DNA from 2 places in the Actinomadura vinacea genome. Region 1 is predicted to be linked to the other one. Evidence: riboswitches for the same ligand, from Rfam matches in the RefSeq annotation. Region 1 holds a riboswitch; the other holds the start of a gene.

What was found. A riboswitch is a leader RNA that binds a small molecule or an ion and turns the genes downstream of it on or off. The one in region 1 is predicted to bind S-adenosylmethionine.
Region 2: linked by a shared signal. The riboswitch ahead of ABD340_RS44715 (aminotransferase class V-fold PLP-dependent enzyme) and the one ahead of thrC (threonine synthase) in region 1 are both predicted to bind S-adenosylmethionine.

What each region holds. Positions count from the first base shown of each region.
Region 1 is NZ_BAAARW010000016.1:3,517-13,443, reverse strand. Features, by position in the region: gene ABD340_RS21320 (serine/threonine-protein kinase) at 1-187, opposite strand, end outside; gene ABD340_RS21315 (RNA polymerase sigma factor) at 244-795, shown strand; gene ABD340_RS21310 (sulfotransferase family protein) at 883-1,908, shown strand; gene ABD340_RS21305 (alpha,alpha-trehalose-phosphate synthase (UDP-forming)) at 1,948-3,393, opposite strand; gene ABD340_RS21300 (cation diffusion facilitator family transporter) at 3,499-4,458, shown strand; SAM riboswitch class I at 4,818-4,959, shown strand; gene thrC (threonine synthase) at 4,974-6,227, shown strand; gene ABD340_RS21290 (MoaD/ThiS family protein) at 6,269-6,547, shown strand; gene ABD340_RS21285 (hypothetical protein) at 6,633-7,256, shown strand; gene ABD340_RS21280 (cold-shock protein) at 7,439-7,639, shown strand; gene ABD340_RS21275 (hypothetical protein) at 7,704-7,967, opposite strand; gene ABD340_RS21270 (GNAT family N-acetyltransferase) at 8,185-8,691, shown strand; partial or broken gene ABD340_RS21265 (response regulator) at 9,124-9,324, opposite strand; gene ABD340_RS21260 (SGNH/GDSL hydrolase family protein) at 9,454-9,927, shown strand, end outside.
Region 2 is NZ_BAAARW010000044.1:101,152-111,078, reverse strand. Features, by position in the region: gene ABD340_RS44730 (FKBP-type peptidyl-prolyl cis-trans isomerase) at 1-845, shown strand, start outside; gene ABD340_RS44725 (transglycosylase domain-containing protein) at 1,076-3,778, shown strand; gene ABD340_RS44720 (hypothetical protein) at 4,165-4,548, opposite strand; SAM riboswitch class IV at 4,599-4,715, shown strand; gene ABD340_RS44715 (aminotransferase class V-fold PLP-dependent enzyme) at 4,780-6,096, shown strand; gene ABD340_RS44710 (SseB family protein) at 6,304-9,510, shown strand; gene ABD340_RS44705 (hypothetical protein) at 9,507-9,875, shown strand.

The DNA.
Region 1 (9,927 bases):
GCAGGATCCGCGCCTCCTCCAGGAAGCGATTGCGCACGTCGAGGTCGTCGATGAGGCTCCCGGACAGCACCTTGATCGCGACCTGGGAGTCGAGGGCTTCGTCGTGGCCCAGCCACACCGAGGCGAACGCGCCCGAGCCGAGGACGCGATCGATTCGGTAACGGCCGACCATAGGAGGGAAGGACACTCCCGTATCATGCCCAACAAACGGGGAGTGTGTGCGAACGAGCATGGGGCGCGGCGATGGCATTCGATGAAAGGACCGAGGAGCTGGCCGTCAAGGCGGCTCAGGGCGACCAAAGCGCCCTCAACGAGCTGCTTGGCAAGATCCAGCCCGACGTGCTGCGGCACAGCTCGCGCTTCCTGCCCTGCAGGCAGGACGCCGAGGAGGCCTGCCAGGACGCGTTGTTGCAGGTGGCGCGGAACATCCACCGGTTCGAGGGGCGGTCGCGGTTCAGCACCTGGCTGCACGTCGTGGTGGCGAACTCCGCACGGTCCACCTACCGGTCCCTGAAGCGGCGGTCGGTGGAGCAGGCCGGCGAGCTGCCCCAGCAGCGACCCGACCCGCGCCGGACCAGCGTGATCGCCGGTTCCCGGGTCGACATCCTCGACGCCATGGAGGACCTGGAGGCGCGCAAGCCCGACCTGATCCAGGCACTGGTGCTGCGCGACGTGTCCCAGCTGGAGTACTCCGAGATCGCCGAGCAGCTCAAGCTGCCGCTGGGAACGGTCAAATCGCGCATCCACGAGGCCCGGAAGCAGGTCCGCCAGACGCTGGGCGAGTCCTACACCTGATCAGGGGCGGTCAAGCAACGGCAAGTCCCGGCCAACCGTGCGTCAGGCGCCGGGCGGAGCGCGGTGCGGTTCGGCCAGCATGCCGTCATGCTCTCGACACTCACGGCAGGCATCGACGTCCTGCCCGGCCGGCCGCTGTTCGTCATCGGATGCCCGCGGTCGGGCACGACGCTGCTGCAACTGATGCTGCACTCCCATCCGCGGATCGCGATCCCCGCCGAGAACCGGTTCCTGCTGGCGGCCTATGCGTCGCGGTGTGACTTCGGTGACCTTGGAGATAGGAACAACAGGCGCGCGCTCGCGGAGTGGATCACCGGCCGGGAGGCCGGCCGGTTCACCGATCTCGGCCTGGACGCCGCGGAGGTGGCCGCGGAGATCGTCGACGGGCCGCCCTCGCTGGGCTCCGCGCTGGACATCGTCTTCCGCGCGTACGCCCGCCGCTTCGGCAAATCCCGCTGGGGCGACAAGCGGCCCGGCTACTTCCAGCATGTGGACGTGCTGCTGCGGATGTTCCCCGACGCCCAGTTCATCCACCTGATCAGGGACGGCCGCGACTGCGTCGCCTCCCTCAAAGCGATGCCCTGGTTCCGGCAGGACGTCTTCCACGCCGTGTCCATGTGGCGGGAGGCGATCGACGTCGGCCGGCGGATGGCTTCGCGACTCGGCCCCGACGTCTACTACGAGCTCCAGTACGAGCGCCTCGTCGCCGACCCGGTCGAGGAACTGACCAGCCTGTGCGCGTTCCTCGGCGAGGACTTCCACTGGGAGATGACCGCCCCCAGTGATGTGGCGCGGCTGCTCATCCCAAAGCAGCACCGCTGGCACGACAGCATCGGCACGCGCCGCGCCGGCACCTGGGCGGGACGGCTGGAGCCCTGGGAGGTCGGCCTCGCGGAGGCGGCGTTCGGCGAGCGGCTCATCGAGTACGGCTACGAACCCAGCGACGAGGCCCGGCGTCCGAACACCGCACAGCTCACCCGGTACGCCCGGACGAGCACGCATCGCAGGCTGGCTCAGCAAAAGGCCGCCCTACGCGACCGCTGGCGCAGCCGCCACGAGCCCAACCCCGTCCACAGCCTCCTACCCGCCGAAGCCCACCCCGCCTACTGCTGACCGACCCTTTCGGACTGACCGTCCCCTGCGGAGGGCCGGTCAGTCGAGGGCGGCAAGCTGGTCGGCGAACCAGCGTTGGGGCGGCAGCGCGGTGGCCGCTGCCGCCAGCCGCTCGCACCGCGCGGCGCGCTCGTCGTCCGGCATCAGGAGGGCCTGGTGCAGCGCCTCAGCGGTCTGCGACACGTCGTAGGGATTCACGAGCAGGGCGTCATCGGCGAGTTCCGCCGCGGCCCCCGCCTCCCGGGACAGCACCAGCGCGCAGCCGCGCTCCGACACGACCGGGCCCTCCTTGGCGACCAGGTTCATTCCGTCGCGGATCGGGTTGACCAGCAGCACGTCCGCCAGGCCGAACGCCGCGAGCGAACGCGGATAGTCGTCGTTCACCTGGAGGATCAGCGGGTCCCAGTCCGGCGTGCCGAACTCCTCGGAGATCCGCGCCGCCATCCGCTCCACGGCCGCCGTGTACGCCCGGTACTCGGGAAGGTCGTACCGGGACGGGTACGCGAACGCCAGGTGCGCGACCCGGCCCCGCCACTCGGGGTGGTTCACCAGCAGCTCCCGGTACGCGGCCAGCCCCCGGACGATGTTCTTCGACAGCTCGGTCCGGTCGATCCGCACGATCAGCCGCCGGTCCCCGACCTGCTCCCGGAGGGCCTGGGCGCGGGCCACGACGTCCGGCTCGGCGGCCCGGCGGCGCAGCGCGGCACCGTCCACACCCAGCCCGTGCACGCCGATGCCGGTGGTGTGGCCGCCGCGGGACACCGTGCGGGCCGCGCGGTCGATCTTGACGCCGGGCAGCAGCGCCGCGCAGCAGTCCACGAACGCCTCGGCCCACCGCTCGCTCAGGAACGCCGCGTGATCGGCGCCCAGGACGCCGTCCAGCACCTGCTCGCCGATGTCGTCCGGCAGCAGCCGGAAGTACTCGGGCGGGGCCCAGGGCGTGTGCGAGAAATGCACGATCTTCAGGTCTGGGCGCCGGTCGCGCAGCATCCGGGGGGCCAGCGACAGGTGGTAGTCCTGGATCGCGGCCTTGGCGCCGGGCGCGGCGTCGCGGGCGAGGGCGTCGGCGAACGCGGCGTTGTAGGCCTCGTACGACTGCCAGTCGCGCCGGGACCGCGCATCGAAGTGCGGGGCGTTCGGGGTGTCGTACAGCAGGTGGTGGACGAACCAGAGCGTCGAGTTCGCCACGGCGTTGTAGGCCCGCTGGAACGTGGCCGCGGGGATGTCGAGCATCCGTACCGCCGCCCCGCCGAGATCGTGCCCTGCCTGGTCGAGGCGGCCGTCCGGGGCGCGGCGCGCGGCCGCGCGGTCGCCGTCACCGAGCGCCGCGCACACCCACAGCACCTCCGGGGCGTCCGCGCCGCCTGTGACACCGGCCAGGCCGGACACCAGCCCGCCGCCCCCGCGCCGCATGGTCAGCGCGCCGTCGTCCGACAGCGAGAACGACACCGGCCCCCGGTTCGACGCCACCAGCACTTGGCTCATACCGGCAGAATCTCAGCTGAGATCCACGCAGATCAAAGTGCCCCGAGGGACACCATCACATACTTGCCCTAGGTTGAGCGGGATGACCTTGGGTACCGGACGCGGATGAGCAAGTCCGAAACCACCAAGACTGTGCTCGTCGCGGGAACGGCCAACCTGATTCTCGCCTTCACCAAGCTGATCGCCGGCGTGCTCGCCGGATCGAGCGCCATGCTCGCCGAGGGCGCGCACTCGGTCGCCGACACCCTCAACCAGGGTTTCCTGCTGGCCTCGCTGCGCCGCAGCGCCCGGCCGGCCAACCGGCGGCACCCCTTCGGGTACGGCAACGAGCGGTACTTCTGGTCGCTGCTGGCCGCCTTCGGGATCTTTGTCGCGGGCGGCGGCTACTCGATCTTCGAGGGAGTGCTGACGATCACCGGCAACGAGGCCGGCGGCGGCGAACACCTCTGGCTGGCCTACGCGGTACTGGCGCTGGCGGCCCTGCTGGAGGGCACCTCCTGGCTGCGCGCGTACGTCCAGGCCCGGCGCGAGACCCGCGAGAACGGGCGCGACCTCGTCGACCACGTACGGCGCACCCCCGACGTGACGTTCAAGGCGGCGCTGTTCGAGGACACCGCCGCGATGATCGGCCTGGCCATCGCCGCGATCGGGCTGACCCTGCGCCAGCTCACCGGCTCCGCGTTCTGGGACGGCCTCGCCTCGATCATGATCGGGCTGCTGCTGGTCGTGGTCGCCATCGCGCTCGGCCGTGACAGCCGCAGCCTGCTGATCGGCCAGTCGGTCGCGGCGGAGACCCAGCGCGAGATCCGCGCCGAGATCGCCTCGTCCCCCGGCGTCACCGGCGTGGACGAGCTGTTCACCATGCACTTCGGCCCGGACGAGCTGCTGGTCGCCGCCAAGGTGCACTTCTCCGACACGATCAGCGCCGACGAGGCCGAGGACACCGCGGGGGAGATCGACCGGCGGCTCCAGGAGCGACTGCCGATCGTCCGGCACGTGTTCCTCGACCCGACCCAGTCCGAGCCCGCGCCCGTCCCGTCCAGCCAGTGCCACCCCACCCCCTGACCTGCCCCTTCGCGCCCCAGGGCCACCCGCCGTCCGGAGGGCGGGCCGAATCCTGGATGATCAAGCCTGGGGCCGGGTAACGTCTCGGTGGGTGAGACCCCCTCGCCCACCAACCGGTCAGATCATGTAAAGTCGGCGCATAGGATCTGATACCGCCCATGCGGTGCCAAGGTTCTGACCGTCTGAGACGTGCACAACTTCATAACGCTCATCCAGAGGGGTGCAGGAAGCGCAGTGGCCAAAGGGCCGGTCTTCCAGCTCAGCCCTCACACAACTTCATAACGCTCAACCAGAGGGGTGCAGGAAGCGCAGTGGCCAAGGGGCCGGTCTTCCAGCTCAGCCCTCATATAACTTCATAACGCTCATCCAGAGGGGTGGAGGGACCGGCCCTGTGAAGCCCCGGCAACCACCTGGTTCGTATGCGCTCGCGATCCTGCGGGGCCGACCGGGAGATGGTGCCAACTCCGGCCTGTGACCAAGGTGGCACAGGGAAGATGGGGAGAGGCCTCGCTCTTATGGCACACACGCCTGCCAGTACCTCCGTGAACCTCGGTCCCGCGACCGCTCTGACCTGCCGCGAGTGCGGGCACAGTCGAGAGCTGGGCCCGTTCTACGCGTGTGCGGAGTGTTTCGGCCCCCTGGAGATCTCCTACGACTTCGGGGGTGTCACCCGCGCCGCGATCGAGGCGGGCCCGCGCAACATCTGGCGCTACCGCGGTCTGCTGCCGGTGCCGGGCAACGTCGCCGAGACGCCGAACACCGAGCCCGGTCTGACCCGTCTGGTCCGGGCCGACCAGCTGGCCGAGTCGCTGGGGCTGGCCCGGCTCTGGGTCAAGGACGACAGCGGCAACCCGACGCACTCGTTCAAGGACCGGGTGGTCGCGGTGGCGCTGGCGGCGGCGCGCGAGCTGGGCTTCAAGGTGCTGGCCTGCCCGTCCACGGGCAACCTGGCCAACGCGGTCGCGGCGGCCGCGGCGCGGGCCGGGATCCGCAGCGCGGTGTTCGTGCCGTCCGACCTGGAGCAGCAGAAGATCATCACGACCGCGGTGTACGGCGGCACGTTCGTCACCGTGGACGGCAATTACGACGACGTGAACCGGCTGGCCTCGGAGATTGCCGGGGAGCAGGAGGACTGGGCGTTCGTCAACGTCAACGTGCGCCCCTACTACGCCGAGGGGTCCAAGACCCTGGGCTACGAGATCGCCGAGCAGCTCGGCTGGCGGCTGCCCGACCAGATCGTCATCCCGGTGGCCTCCGGCTCCCAGCTCACCAAGATCGACAAGGCGTTCCAGGAGCTGATCAAGCTCGGCCTGGTCGAGGACAAGCCGTACCGGGTCTTCGGCGCGCAGGCCGCGGGCTGCGACCCGGTGGCGGCCGCGTTCAAGGCGGGCCACGACGTGGTGCGGCCGGTCAAGCCGGCCACGATCGCCAAGTCGCTGGCGATCGGCAACCCGGCCGACGGACCCTACGTGCTGGACGTGGTGCGGCGCACCGGCGGCGCGGTGGAGGACGTCACCGACGAGCAGGTCGTCGAGGGCATCCGGCTGCTGGCGCGCACCGAGGGCGTCTTCGGCGAGACGGCGGGCGGCGTCACCGTGGCCACCCTCCGCAAGCTGGTGGAGAGCGGCGCGCTGGACCCGTCCGCCGAGACGGTGATCATCAACTCCGGGGACGGGCTCAAGACCCTGGACGCGATCTCCTCCCAGGTGGCGCCGAGCGCGAACATCGCCCCGTCGCTCGAGGCGTTCCGCGCCGCCGATCTCGCCTGAGCCCGTTTTCCCGTTCGATCCGAGCATTCTTGGAGCCAGCAATGAGCACCGTTTCCGTGCGGATCCCGACGATCCTCCGGAACCTCACCGGCGGCGAGTCGGAGGTCAAGGCCGAGGGCGCCACGCTGCGTGCGGTGGTGGCCGACCTGGAGGCGAACCACCCGGGCATCGCGGCCCGCGTCCTGGACGACAACGGCAAGATCCGCCGCTTCGTCAACGTGTACGTGGGCGACGAGGACGTGCGCTTCGCCGACGGCCTGGACACCGCGACGCCCGAGGGCGCCCAGATTTCGATCATCCCGGCCGTCGCCGGCGGCTGAGCCGGGATTCGTCCCATCCCGGGTGTTCTTTCGAGAACACCCGGGAAAAGGGCTTTTGTCCTGCAGGTTCGGGTAAAGGCTCTGCATGGGGACGGCGGCGGAGATCGCGGACGCGGTGCACGGGCATCCGATGGTGACCGCGGTCGAGCCCATCGGTTCCCGGGCGCTCGGCACCGCGACCGAGCTGTCCGACTGGGACTTCGCCGTCACCGCCGAGGACTTCGGAGAGGTGGCCGCCGACCTGCCCGGACTCATCTCCCGGTACCAGCCGCTCGCCGCCCAGTGGGACCCGCTGGGCGACTGCGAGAGCTACCTGCTCATCTTCCCCGGCCCCGTCAAGGTCGATCTCATCTTCCGGGACGTGGCGCGCAGCTGGAGCCCGCCGTGGCGGGCCGGTCCCGACACGCTCGCCGCAATGGATTCGCACTTCTGGGACTGGTCATTGTGGCTGGTGAGTAAGCGCCGTCACGGCATGACCGATCGGGTGCTGGGCGAACTCCTCAGGATGCGCCGCCACCTTCTCGAACCCCTCGGAATCCCTGTCCTTCCGCTCACCTTGGAAGAGGCGGCCGACCGCTTCGTGCGCGCCCGCGACCGGCTGGAGGCGCGCTACGGGTTGCACATATCCCGGCGGCTGGAGGAAGAAGTCCGTCCTCTCGTCAGTGCCCCGCACCGTGACCATTACCGGCCGTCCGGTCTTCCGTCATAAGGGCTGTTGTCTCTATCACCCCGCCTATATGGTCGACCCCGATCACGCCGCATCGACCCCGTCACGGCCCTTCGAAGGGCGGTGGGGACGTGACCGCTGATCGCCGGGCCTCGCGGTAGAAGGGGTGTTGGCCCGAAGCACCAACCGTGGGCACGGCCACGGACGAGCGGCAGGTTTTGCTGATGGCGCAGGGCACAGTCAAATGGTTCAACGCGGACAAGGGCTACGGCTTCATCGCGGTGGACGGCGGCCGGGACGTGTTCGTCCACTACTCGGCCATCGTGATGGACGGCTACCGCAGCCTTGAACAGGGGCAGCGGGTGGAATTCGAGATTACGCAGAGCGACCGGGGTCCGCAGGCGGACTCGGTGCGCGCGATATAAGAGGGAAACGCGCGAGACCCGGCCTCTTCCGGGAGCCGGGTCTTCGCGTCGGGAATCCGCCGGGTCAGTGCCGCACGACCGGTGCCTGCCGGTCGATGTACCGCCCCAGCGTCACGACCATGTCGTCGAAGGCCCGGTCACCGTGCTTGCTCTTGAGCACGCCGAAGAGGTTCTTGCGCGCGGCCTCGCGCAGCATCTCCGTGAGCACGGGGTGGGCGACCTCGCGTCCGGCGGCGAACTCGTCATAGGCGTGCCGGGACGCCCGCAGCAGTTCGGGGTGGGGCGCCGACTCCGCAAGAATCATGCCCGCGGCATCTCTGAGTTCCATGCGCGCAGTTTATGGCCAAGCCCGCCCCGCCGCTTCCGCTTCGCGCCCCCGCGGGACGTCCAGGAGCCGTCGTGGGCTTGTTCGAATTCCTGCGATCGCGGCCTCCATCAGGCCGTTCCATTTCAAGATCACGTACCCGAGTCGCGCCCGTGGCCTGGTCGGGCCATTGAGCGGTGTTCTCCGGACGGGATCCGGAGGCTTTGCTTCGATCTGGATCATGAGAACTCTGGAGACCCCGAGGCTGATCCTGCGTCCCTTGACGCCTGAGGACTTCGAGGACTACGCGGCGATGCTCGCCGATCCGGACGTGGGGCGTTTCCTGTCCGCGGAGGGAAGCATGTCCCGCGAGGATTCATGGCGAAACCTCGCTCTGTTCCTCGGCCATCAGCAGATTCAAGGCTTCTCGAACTTCGCCGTGGTCGAGAAGGACACCGAATGCTTCGTCGGCCGGGTCGGGCCCTGGCAGCCTTTGGGATGGCCGGGGCTGGAGCTCGGATGGTGCCTGGCACGGCGGTTCTGGGGCCGGGGGTACGCGACCGAGGCGGCGAGCATGGCGTTGCGGTACTGCTTCGACGATCTCGGGGCCGCCGAGGTGGTGTCACTGGTAGGCGTGGGGAACACCCGCTCGGCGCGCGTCGCCGAGCGGATCGGCCACCAGTATCGAGGCGACATCGACCTGCGCGGCGTTCGCTGCCACGACTACGGCCAGGCTCGTCCTACGTGACCAGGCATGGCGGGGCACAGGGCGGCGTGCCCCCGATTCGGCTGACCCCGCCGTCACGACAAGGCGGGGACGGCACCTCGACAAGGGCGCAGCACAGTCGTGCCATGACGCGAGTTCAGACGGCCGATGCCGCTCGGCCGACCACTGGGCGCAGGCCGCATCTGCCCGCGTTGGACAGGTTGCGAGGGGCCGCGATCCTCGGGGTGCTGCTGTTCCACACGGGCCTCTGCCGGGCGGTTTCCTCGAGGTGGACCTGTCGCTCGTCGACGGCGCGAACTCGTCGTGGCTGTTCACCGGAGGGCTTTTCGCCCACTCGCTGGCCTCCGCCCTGCTGATCGGGCTGTGTGCGCAGGCGCCGCAGGCGTGGGTCGCCAAGGTCCTTGCCTCGCGGCCACCGCGGTGGTTGGGGCTGATCTCCTACAGCCTGTACCTGCGGCGCAGCACCGTGCGGATCCGCGCGTCGAGCACGGTGGGCTGCGCCGGCTTGATGACGTAGTCGTCCGCGCCCGACTCCCGGCCGCCGACGACGTCGAAGTCGTCGCCACGCGCGGTGAGCATGATCACAGCTACCTCGCTCGCCGCCCGGATACGGCGGCACACCTCGAAGCCGTCGACGCCCAGCAGCATCAGGTCGTCCTCGATCGCCGCTACCCGTCCAGCATGGACAATGCCGGGCCGGCTCGTCGGTGGGGACGGTTTCCTGCGACACAACCGCGACATGGCGGCGGAGGCCCCGGGACACGGCGGCGGCACCGTCGAGCCATGACCAAGACACGAAGTCTCGCCCTCGGGCTGACCGGGCTGCTCCTGCTGACCTCCGCCTGCTCCGGCGAGTCCACCGCGACCGCCGGACCGGGGCTGTCCAAGGTGCTCTTCCTTGGCGACTCCATCGCCCAGGGCGAGGCGCTGCCCCTGACCGCCGCGTTCAAGTCCGGCGGCGTGGGATTCCAGTCGATCGCCGCGGACGGCGGCGGGAACGTCGTCGGACCGTTCTCCGAGAAGAACTGGAAGAAGCTGCCCGGGCAGATCACCTCCGGCAAACCCACCGCGGTCGTCTACCAGCTCACCACCTACGACTGGGGCAGCCGGCAGGAGCAACAGGCCGGCTACGACAAGCTGCTGGCCACGGTGACCGGGGCCGGGGCGAAACTGGTCTTCGTCACCGCGCCACCGATCAAGCCCGACGAGTTCTACAAGCCGCACATGGCCGACCTGAACCGCGCCCCTGACGTCGCC
Region 2 (9,927 bases), on a different contig from region 1:
CCATCCCCAAGGACCTGGTCCCCACCGGGAAGCTGCAGGTCAACACCGCCATCAAGGGCAACGGCACCAAGCTCGCCAACGGCGACACCGCGCTGGTGAAGTTCACCTTCTACCAGTGGGCGCGCAGCACCGACACCAACAAGCCCGACGAGAGCACCAACAAGAAACTCAGCTCGTCCTGGGAGCGCCCGGCGGGCCAGCAGGTGCTCCCGATGACCCTCGGCAAGACCGAGCTCAAGGGCCTCGACAAGGGCCTGGTCGGGCAGACCGCCGGCAGCCGGGTGATCCTGGAGATCCCGCCCAAGGAGGGCTTCGGCCAGCAGGGCCAGCAGCTCGGGCTCTCGAACACCGACTCGGTCGTCTTCGTGGTCGACCTGCTGGCCGCCTTCGGCAAGAACGCCGAGGCCCAGGGCACGCCCAAGAAGCTGGACGACAAGGACCTGCCGACCGTCGGCGCGAACGAGCCGGGCAAGGGCCCCAAGGTCACCATTCCCAAGGCCGACCCGCCGGAGAAGATGCGGGTGGAGACCCTGATCGAGGGCACCGGCCGGGCGACCACCAAGGACGACGTGGCCGTGGTCAACTACAAGGGCCTGATCTGGCGGGACGGCAAGCAGTTCGACTCCAGCTGGGAGGACGGCTCGCCGGCCACCTTCCCGCTCAACTCCACCGAGGGCATGACCGGCTTCTTCAAGGGCCTGCAGGGCCAGAAGATCGGCAGCCGGGTGATGCTCGTCCTGCCGCCCAAGGACGGGTACGGCAAGGACGGCAACCCGCAGGCCGGGATCAAGGGCACCGACCACACCGTTTTCCTGGTCGACATCCTCGGCACCATGCCCAAGTGACCGGTGCCTAGCGCGGTACGCAACGCGCCGAACGGCGGGGCATCCGCATCCGGATGGCCCGCCGTTCGCCATTCCGGACCGAACGGACTCATCCCGCTAAAAGGATGAGGACAACCGTTCGGGCCGCCGGATCGTCCTTACTGATGGGGAAGCAATGGGAGTGTGCTTGACCCACCGACGCCGTCGAAGCCCTCGGGTATCGTCGGTAACAAAAGAATCACGGGGGGCTTGTGAGCAGTCAAGATGACGACCCGGCCGTGGGCGGCACGGCGAAGGGCGCCGCCCCGGACAGCACCGAATCCGACGAATCCAAGAATGACGACATCGCCGCGAACATGAATGAGAACGGCGTCCCCGGCGCCACCGGGACCGACACCGAGACCCACCACGAGACCGAGGCGCCGTCCGCGGACGAGACGCCCCCGGAAGCCGACTCGGAGGTCGACTCGGCCGACGAGGCGCCCCAGGAAGAGACACCGGCAGAGACGCCGGTGGAAGAGGCGTCCGAAGCTGAGACGCCCCCGGAAGAGACCCCCGCCGAGGCGCCCGAAGGCGATGCGCCGACAGGAAAGGAGCCCGCGGCGAGCGAGGCGCCCGTCGCGGACGAGCAGCCCGCGGACGAGCAGCCCGCGGACGAGACGCCCGTCGCCGTCGCGGAGGCCCCCTCCAAGGCGCCCGCCGACGAGACCGTCCGCGACGGGGTCCCGATCGTCGACGACGCTTCCAGGCCCTCCATCGAGCCCGCGGACGCCCCCACGGCCGCACCCCCCGAGAAAAGCGACAAGAAGTCCGAGAGCGCAGGCTCCGGCGGCGGCGGTAAGAAGCCGCCCAAGAAGCGGCGCGGCAGGCCCGCCCGCTACGCCCGCCGGGCGCTGTTCATCGTTCTCGGTTTCCTCGGCTTCTCCGTGGCCGCGTTCGGCGTGGCCTACCTCATGACGCCCGTCCCCTCGCCCCAGCAGCAGGCCATCGCGCAGGGCCCGACGTTCTACTACTCCGACGGCAAGACGCCGATCGCCAAGACCGGCACCAACCGCGACGCCGTCCCGATCAAGCAGATCCCCAAGGGCGTGCGGGACGCGGTCATCGCGGCCGAGAACCGCAGCTTCTACCAGGACCCCGGCGTGTCGCCGAAGGGCACCGGGCGGGCGTTCTGGTCCACGATCACCGGCGAGCAGCTGCAGGGCGGCTCCACCATCACCCAGCAGATGGTCCGCAACTACTACGGCGGCATCGGCAAGGAGCGCTCGGTCACCCGCAAGCTCAAGGAGATCATGGTCTCCCTGAAGGTCGGGCGGGAGAAGTCCAAGGACTGGATCCTCGAGCAGTACCTCAACACGATCTTCTTCGGCCGGGACGCGTACGGCGTGCAGGCCGCCGCCAAGGCGTACTACGGCATGGACGTCAGCCGGCTGACCCCCGCCCAGGGCGCCTTCCTCGCGGCGGCGATCCAGCAGCCCAGCAACTTCGCCGAGCCCGAGGGCGCGAACCGGGCCTACGCCGAGCAGCGCTGGCGCGCCGTGGTGAACAACATGGTCCGGGACGGGGCGGTCACCCAGGCCGAGGCGTCGGCGATGACCTTCCCGATGCCGGTCAAGCAGAAGATCACCAACATCCTCAAGGGCCAGAAGGGCTACATGGTCAATGTGGCCAAGAAGGAGCTGATCGAGCGCCGCGGCTACAGCGAGGACGAGATCAACCGCAGCGGGCTGAAGATCACCACCACCTTCGACAAGCGGCTGATGGACGCTGCGCGCCGCGCGGTCACCACCAGCGCCCCGCCCGGGATGAGCAAGAAGATCCGCACCGGCATGGTGTCGGTCGACCCGGCGACCGGGCAGGTGGTGGCCTTCTACGGCGGGCGCGACTACCTCATGGAGGCGCTGAGCAGCTCGTTCGGCGACTGGGCGCAGGCCGGCTCAGGATTCAAGCCGATCGTCCTGGCCACCGCGCTCGACAGCGGGATGAAGCTGTACGACTCCGTCGACGGGTCGTCGCCGCAGTACTACAACGGCACCGCGGTGCGCAACGACAGCGGCCGCAGCTTCGGCTACACCAACCTGGTGGGCGCCACCCAGAACTCGGTCAACACCGCCTACGTCAACATCGGCCAGAAGGTCGGCTTGGACAAGGTGACGCAGATGGCCGTGAAGATGGGCATCCCCAAGAGCCAGCTCACCGCCAACGGCGCCAACACCGCGCCCACGTTCCCGCTGGGCGTCATCTCGGTGCACCCGGTGCAGCAGGCGGGGGTGTACGCGACGTTCGCCTCCGAGGGCATCTACCGCGCCCCGTTCGTGGTGAAGTCGGTGACCGACAACAAGAAGGAGCACACCCGCTCGTTCACCGAGAAGGGCCAGCGGGTCTTCAGCACGCAGGTGGCGCGGGACGCCACGTACGCGATGCAGCAGGTCGTCCGGGGCGGCACCGGGACGGGGGCGCAGCTGGCCGACGGCCGTGACGTGGCCGGCAAGACCGGCACCACCGACGCGGGCCGGGCGATCTGGTTCAACGGGTTCATCCCGCAGATGGCCACGACGGTGTCGATGTTCCGCAGCGACGGCAAGCCGCTGGACATCCCGGGGTACGGGGTGTACGGCGGCGCGCTCCCGGCGCGGATGTGGAACACCTACATGACCAACGCGGTCAGCACCCTGGGCTACTCGCAGGAGCGGTTCGGGTCGCCGTCGGTGAACACCGGCGGCACGTACTCCGGGCAGCCGTCCGACCGTCCCGGCGGGCCGCCGTCGCTCGCTCCCGCCCCGTCCCGCCCGGGCGGCTCGGAGGGGCCCGGCCGCGAGTCCCCGTCACGGCCCAGCCAGAGCGCGGAACCGCCGCCCGACGGCCCCGAGGAGCCCGGCGACCCGGGCGGACCCGAGGAGCCCGGCGGCCCGGGCGGACCCGAGGAGCCCGAACGTCCCGATTCGCGCGGCTGATCGGCGGCGCGAAGGCTAGGCGGACTTGAGCGGAAGGGCCCGGCGGCAACTTGGGTTCACGCGGTCGTCGCAACACCTCGATTTGAGGAGTTGCGACGACCCCTTGAATCCGCCCAACGCCGGGCCCTTCCCCTTTCCCTCTTTCCGGTCCGTCCTCCCGTGGCCTAGGGCCTGTCCCGAAGCGGCCTCAGGTACCGCGCGAGCGCGCTACCTGGCCGGTGAGGCGATGCCGAAGGCGAGCCTCACCGGCCAGATCGCGAAGCGATGTCGCGCTCGCCCCAAGCACGGTCAGGGTGCGAGCCGCCAGGCGAGCCCCCTGGGCCGGGATTGCAACAAACACAGCCCGCCAGGCGAGCATCCTGGGCCGGGATTGCAACAAACACAGCTCAGGAGCAGGCCCGGCCGACGCGCTGCGGGGTCTCCGTCATCACCGAGTTGAGCTGGGCGGCGTCCCCCGTTCCGACCGAGGCCGCGGCGCCGCGCAGGCGGCCGGACTCGTCCTTCAGCGCCTTCTTCAGCTGCGGGTCCTCGGCCTTGCCCGACAGGCCGTCGATCCGCCCGGCGAGCTGTTCGGTGGCCTGCTTCCACTGCTCGGGCTTGTTCGCGGGGGCGCCCTTGACCTGGGTGATGTACTGCTCGAACGTCTTCCTGGTGTCGGTGCAGATCTGGGCGGAGTTGTCGCTTCCCATCAGGCCGCATCCGCCCAGCAGCCCCGGGGCGCCGAGGGCGAGCACTCCCCCGGTCAGTGCCCTTACCGCCACGTTCCTCATCGCATCCCTCCATTTGATCCCCGTGAGCATCCGCATATACTTCCGCACAAGGTCATGAGCGTCAGCGATAAGCCCCGGCTTGCTGACCGGCAACCCTTCGTCCGCGATGGGGTGCTCCGGGTGAGGACCTGGCCGGACGCGAGAACGCGTCCCGGCAAGCGCGGATCCCGATGTTCGCGGCCGTCTGCCCGACGTCCCACGGGGTCCCTGGAGCCCTGGGAGGGCCGCCGCATGTCGTCCGCCGGTATCTCGACTCTCGTTCCGCCCGCGCCGCGCGAGGTGAGCGGCACGAGCCCCGCGAGCCCCGACGTGCTGCCGCGCGTCATCGGGACCGACGCCCTGGTCCCCCTGGACGGCGGCGGCAGCGTCGCCTACGCCAACTTCGACTACCCCGCGAGCGCGCCGTGTCTCGAGGCGGTGCACGAGGCCGTCACCCGCGCACTGCCGTACTACAGCAGCGTGCACCGCGGCGCCGGGTACGCGTCGCAGGTCACCACCGAGGCGTACGAGAAGGCGCGCGAGACCGTCCGCGGTTTCCTCGGCGCCTGGACGCGCGCGGCGGTCGTCTTCACCCGCAACACCACCGACGCGATGAACCTGCTCGCGCACGCCGCCCCGCCCGGCACCACCGCGGTCGTGTTCGAGACCGAGCACCACGCGAGCCTGCTCCCCTGGAAGCGCGCCGTGCGGCTGCCCGCGCCCGCGACCCCGGCCGAGGCGATCGCCGCCGCCGACCGCGCCCTGGCCGCCGCCCCGACCGGTCCGCGGCTGCTGGTGGTCACCGCCGCGTCCAACGTGACCGGCGAGGTGTGGCCGATCGCCGAGCTGGCCCGTACGGCGCACGCGCACGGCGCCCGGATCGCCGTGGACGCCGCCCAGTACGTCCCGCACCGGCCGTTCGACATGACCGCGCTCGGCGTGGACTACGTCGCGTTCTCCGGCCACAAGCTGTACGCGCCGTTCGGCGCCGGCGTGCTGGCGGGACGGTCCGACTGGCTGCGCGCCGCCGCGCCGTACCTCAAGGGCGGCGGGGCCAGCGGCTCGGTCGGCGACCACGGCGACCGGGTCCTGTGGTCGTCCGACGCGCAGCAGCGGCACGAAGCGGGCACCCCGAACGTCCTGGGCGCCATCGCGCTCGCCGCCGCCTGCGAGACCCTCGCCGGGACCGGCTGGGACGCGCTGGTGGAGCGGGAGGAGCGGTTGCTGGCCAGGCTCCGCGCCGGCATCGCCGCCATCCCCGGCGTGCGCGAGCTGACCCTGTGGGGCAAGGGCAACCCGCGGGTCGGCATCGTGACTTTCGTCGTGGACGGCTGGAACGCGCGCGACGCTGCGCTTACCCTGTCGGGGACGTACGGCGTCGGCGTCCGGGACGGGAGGTTCTGCGCACATCCCTTCGTCCAGCACCTGCTCGGCGGCGAGGAGGGCGGATCCTGCGACGGACCGCACGGTACGGCGGTGCGGGCCGGCTTCGGGCTCGGTACGACCGAGGAGCACGTCGACCGGCTCCTGGAGGCGCTGTCCGAGCTGGCGGCCCGGCCGCGGGGGTGACGTCGCGGCCCGCGGCGTCCGGTGGGCCGTCCCACCGGGTGGGACACCGGTGGGAGGCTTTGGCCATGTTCGCCCATGTAGCGTAAGGCGAGTCCGTAACTTGCGCGTCAAGAGCCCGGACATCGGGCCCGGGACGGGCAGGATTGAGCTCCGCCGGTGCGCGGCGGGGGATTGACGCAGGCGGGACTGATACAGGGGGTGGCGGTCGTGACCGACACGTGGCGGCCCACGTCGGAACTCGAGCGCCGGCTGCAGGAGACGGTGCGGACCGGCGACCAGGAGGGGTACTTCCGCGTCCTGGCCGGCAGCGAGCTGGTGCTACCCGTACCGCCGGACCTGGTCGAGGAGGTGCTCGCCGACCGGGCGCAGCCGAGCTGGCCGATCCAGGAGGACGAGGGCCGCACCCATGTGCTGGCCTACACCTCGGCGGCGGCGATGCGCGAGTGCCTGGGCCCCGCGTACCGGCACTATCTGCGGCTCAAGTTCAGCGACCTCGCCGAGACCTGGCCGGACGCCCGCTGGTGGCTGGCCGTCGACGCGCCCGCGCGCGGGGCGGACGAGGTGCTGCTGCCCATCGAGGCCCGGCTGCCGTCGTGGTTCATCAAGCAGGTGGTCGAGGGCGACAGCAGGCCGCCGAAGGTCGGCCACGGGCCGTCCGGGTTCCCGGGTGCGGCGGACGGCCGGGACGCGTTCGACGGCGTCCGCGACGCGCGGCGGAGCCCGGCGCACGCGGCGGGCAAGGGGCTGGGGAAGCACGCCGCGCCGAACGAGGGCGGCACCGACGCGGCGGCCGCGCCCGCACAGCCACCGGCACCGCCGCCCGCACCGCCCGCACCGCCACCGTCGGCACCGCGGGGGGTGTCCGAAGCCGCGGAACCGACCCCGCCGCCCGCGCCCGCGGAGGCCGCCGCCGCGCCCGCGCCCGATGGTCGGCCGGACGTGCCCGGCCGCGACCTGCCGCCCCCGCCCGAGGCCGGGATCGCGGCCGCGCTCGGCGCCGACACGTCAGTGCCGCCGCAGGACGCCGCCGACGCCACTCGGCTCGACACCCCGGCCGTCCCGAAAGAGGCGTCCCGGGACAGCGCGAACGGGAACGGGACCGGAAGCGAACCGGCCCCCTGGGAAGAGCTTCAGGAGCAGCACCGGGACCTGCCGCGCGAGGAGCCGAAGCGGCCGGAGTTCCGTCCCGCCAACGACGTCGAGCGGGCCCTGCTGCGCGCCGCGGCCAACAACGACCACGACCTGTTCCTGCAGTCGCTGGCCGACGCCGAAGTGCTGCTGCCGATCCCCGACGACATGGACTTCACGCTGCGGCCAGGCCGTCCCGGCTTCCCCTGGCAGACCCGGGAGGTCGACGGGGCGGAGGTGATCCCGGTGTTCACCTCGCGGGAGCGCCTGGTCGAGGCCGCCGCCTCCGCCGGCACGGGCACCGAGTACACCACGCTGCCGTTCACCATCGCGCTGCGCTACTGGCCGGACCGCCGCCGCGCGCTCGCCATCAACTCCGGTTCCCCGGCGGGCGGCACGATCCTGGCCGAGCAGCTGTCCGGGCTGGCGGCCTGGGCCGACCAGCGCGCCGCCCGCCGCATGTCCGAGTCCTTCGAGCCGCAGAACGACGTGGAACAGCGGCTGCTCGACGCGGCGCTGCGCCGCGACACCGACGCCTTCTTCAAGGTGCTGCTCGGCGCCCAGGTGCTCATCCCGGCCGAGCAGGAGACGCCGTGGGGCATCGCGCCGGACGACTCCGAGTTCCCGTGGCGTCCCGTTCCGGTGCACGGCAAGGTCTCGATCCAGCTGTTCACCTCGCTCAAGTGGATGACCGAGGCGATCGGGACGTCGCGGTTCGTGATGCCGAGCCTGCTGGAGATCGTGTCGGCGTGGCCGGACACCGAGTGGAGCCTCGTCCTGAACCCCGGCACGCCGATCGACGCCACGATGCCCGGTGAACAGGTCCGTGCGCTCAGCGGCCCGTCCCGTGGCGGGCCCTCCTCCGACGCGCCGGCGCCGCCGTCCGCGGCACCGAAGCCGCAACCGGAGCCGGAGCCGGAGCCGCCGAAACCGGCACCCGAGCCGGTCCCTGAGCGGACGCCCGAGCCCCGTCCCCAGAGCACCGCCCCGCCCACGCCCACACCTGCATCCGCGTCCGCTCCGGCGCCGCCGGAGGCCCCGGCGCCGACCGAGCCCGTCCGCGCCGAGGAGCCCGCCGCCCCGCCGCCCCAGGCACCTCCGGTGGCCCCGGTGCCATCGCCGGAGGCCGAGTTCGAGCCCGGGAACCGGATCGACCAGGAGCTGTACGAGGCCGCGCTCGCGGCCGACTCCGACGGGTTCCTGCGCGTCCTGCTGGCCGCGAACGTGCTGGTGCCCATCCCGGCCGACGCCCCGCTGGAGGTCACGCCGGTCCAGCGGGAGTTCCGGTGGGAGGCCGCGCTGCGCGGCGAGTCCGCCGTCCAGGTCTTCACCTCGCTGGTCCGGCTGCGCGAGGTGCTTCCCGAGTCGCGGTTCGTGTACGCCGACTTCCGCGAGCTCATCGGCTCATGGCCGCGCGCCGAATGGGCCATGCTGCTCAACCCCGGCACCCGGATCGGCGCCTCGCTGCGCGGCGAACAGGTGCGGGCGCTCAGCGAGTGGGCGATGCGGGTCGGGCTCGTGCCGCCCCGTCCCGAGGTGCCGGCGCCGCCGCCGTCGTCCCACCCCGCGCCGCCCCGGCAGGAGCCGTTGCAGGAGCTACCGCAGCCGGGCGCGCACCCCCCGGACGACGCGGCCCCGGCCGCCGACGACGCGCGTCCGGCGCCCGCGTCCGCGCAGCAGCACGGGCCGGTGCCGGGACGGCGGGCGCCCGAGCCGCTGCCCGAACCCGACGGCGACCGCGTCGCGCAGCCCACGATCATGCAGAAGGTCGTGTCGCACCGGCACGTCGAGTGGTACCTGGAACAGGGGTACGACCGCGTCGGCGGTTTCGTGCACCCGACCTCCGACGTCGCCGAGCTGCAGACGCCGATCCAGCTGTACGAGGCGCTGGGCCTGCTCTACGACGACTCGCCGTTCACTCCCGGCGACCAGGGCGTGCACGTCATCCGCTGGCCCGCGTACTGCCCCGACCTGTACCGCATCCCCTTCGGCGGCCAGACCGAGGAGGAGCTGGAGGCCTGGGGCGAGTCGGGCTGGGTGATCGAGCGGCCGCCGTTCCACGGCGGCGGGTTCGCGCCCGGCAGCGCCGGCTCCATCCGCGAGTACAAGGTCGACAGTGTCCGGTTGCCGTTCGGCGCGGAAATGTACTTCCTGGGTCAGGACCGCACGGAGCGGTTCGTGGCGATGTACGACCCCGACCGGCTCGCCTGGCTGCGTCCCGAGACGGGCGCGGGCTGGCAGGAGGGCTGGGACGAAGGCCAGGCCGGGCAGGAGGCCGCGCAGTGATCCGCGACGGTTACCTGGCGCGCTGGCTCGGCCGCGAGTTCGAGGCGTCCCCCGGCGCCGACGGGGAGATCCGGCTCTACGCGCCAGAGCCGACCGACGGTTTCGAGGAGCAGCGGCCAGGCCGTTTCCGGCGCGTCGTCCCCGCGTCCGAGGTGGAGGAATTGCGCTACATCCGCACGGTGTGCACCTGGCGCGGTGAGCCGTTCGTGGTCGTGGGCGAGCACGAGGGCTGGCTGCGGGTGGAGTACGCGGGCGGCCGGTCCCCGGTCGCCGAACGGCTCGGGCTGGATCGGATCGACCACGGCGTGTGGCAGTCGTGGGCGCCGCGCAACGAGATCGTGGATCTCCAGGAAGAATTCATCTGATCGCATGAGATGCGGAGCGCGGGGTTGCTTTGACGCACTCATCCGTGTTCGC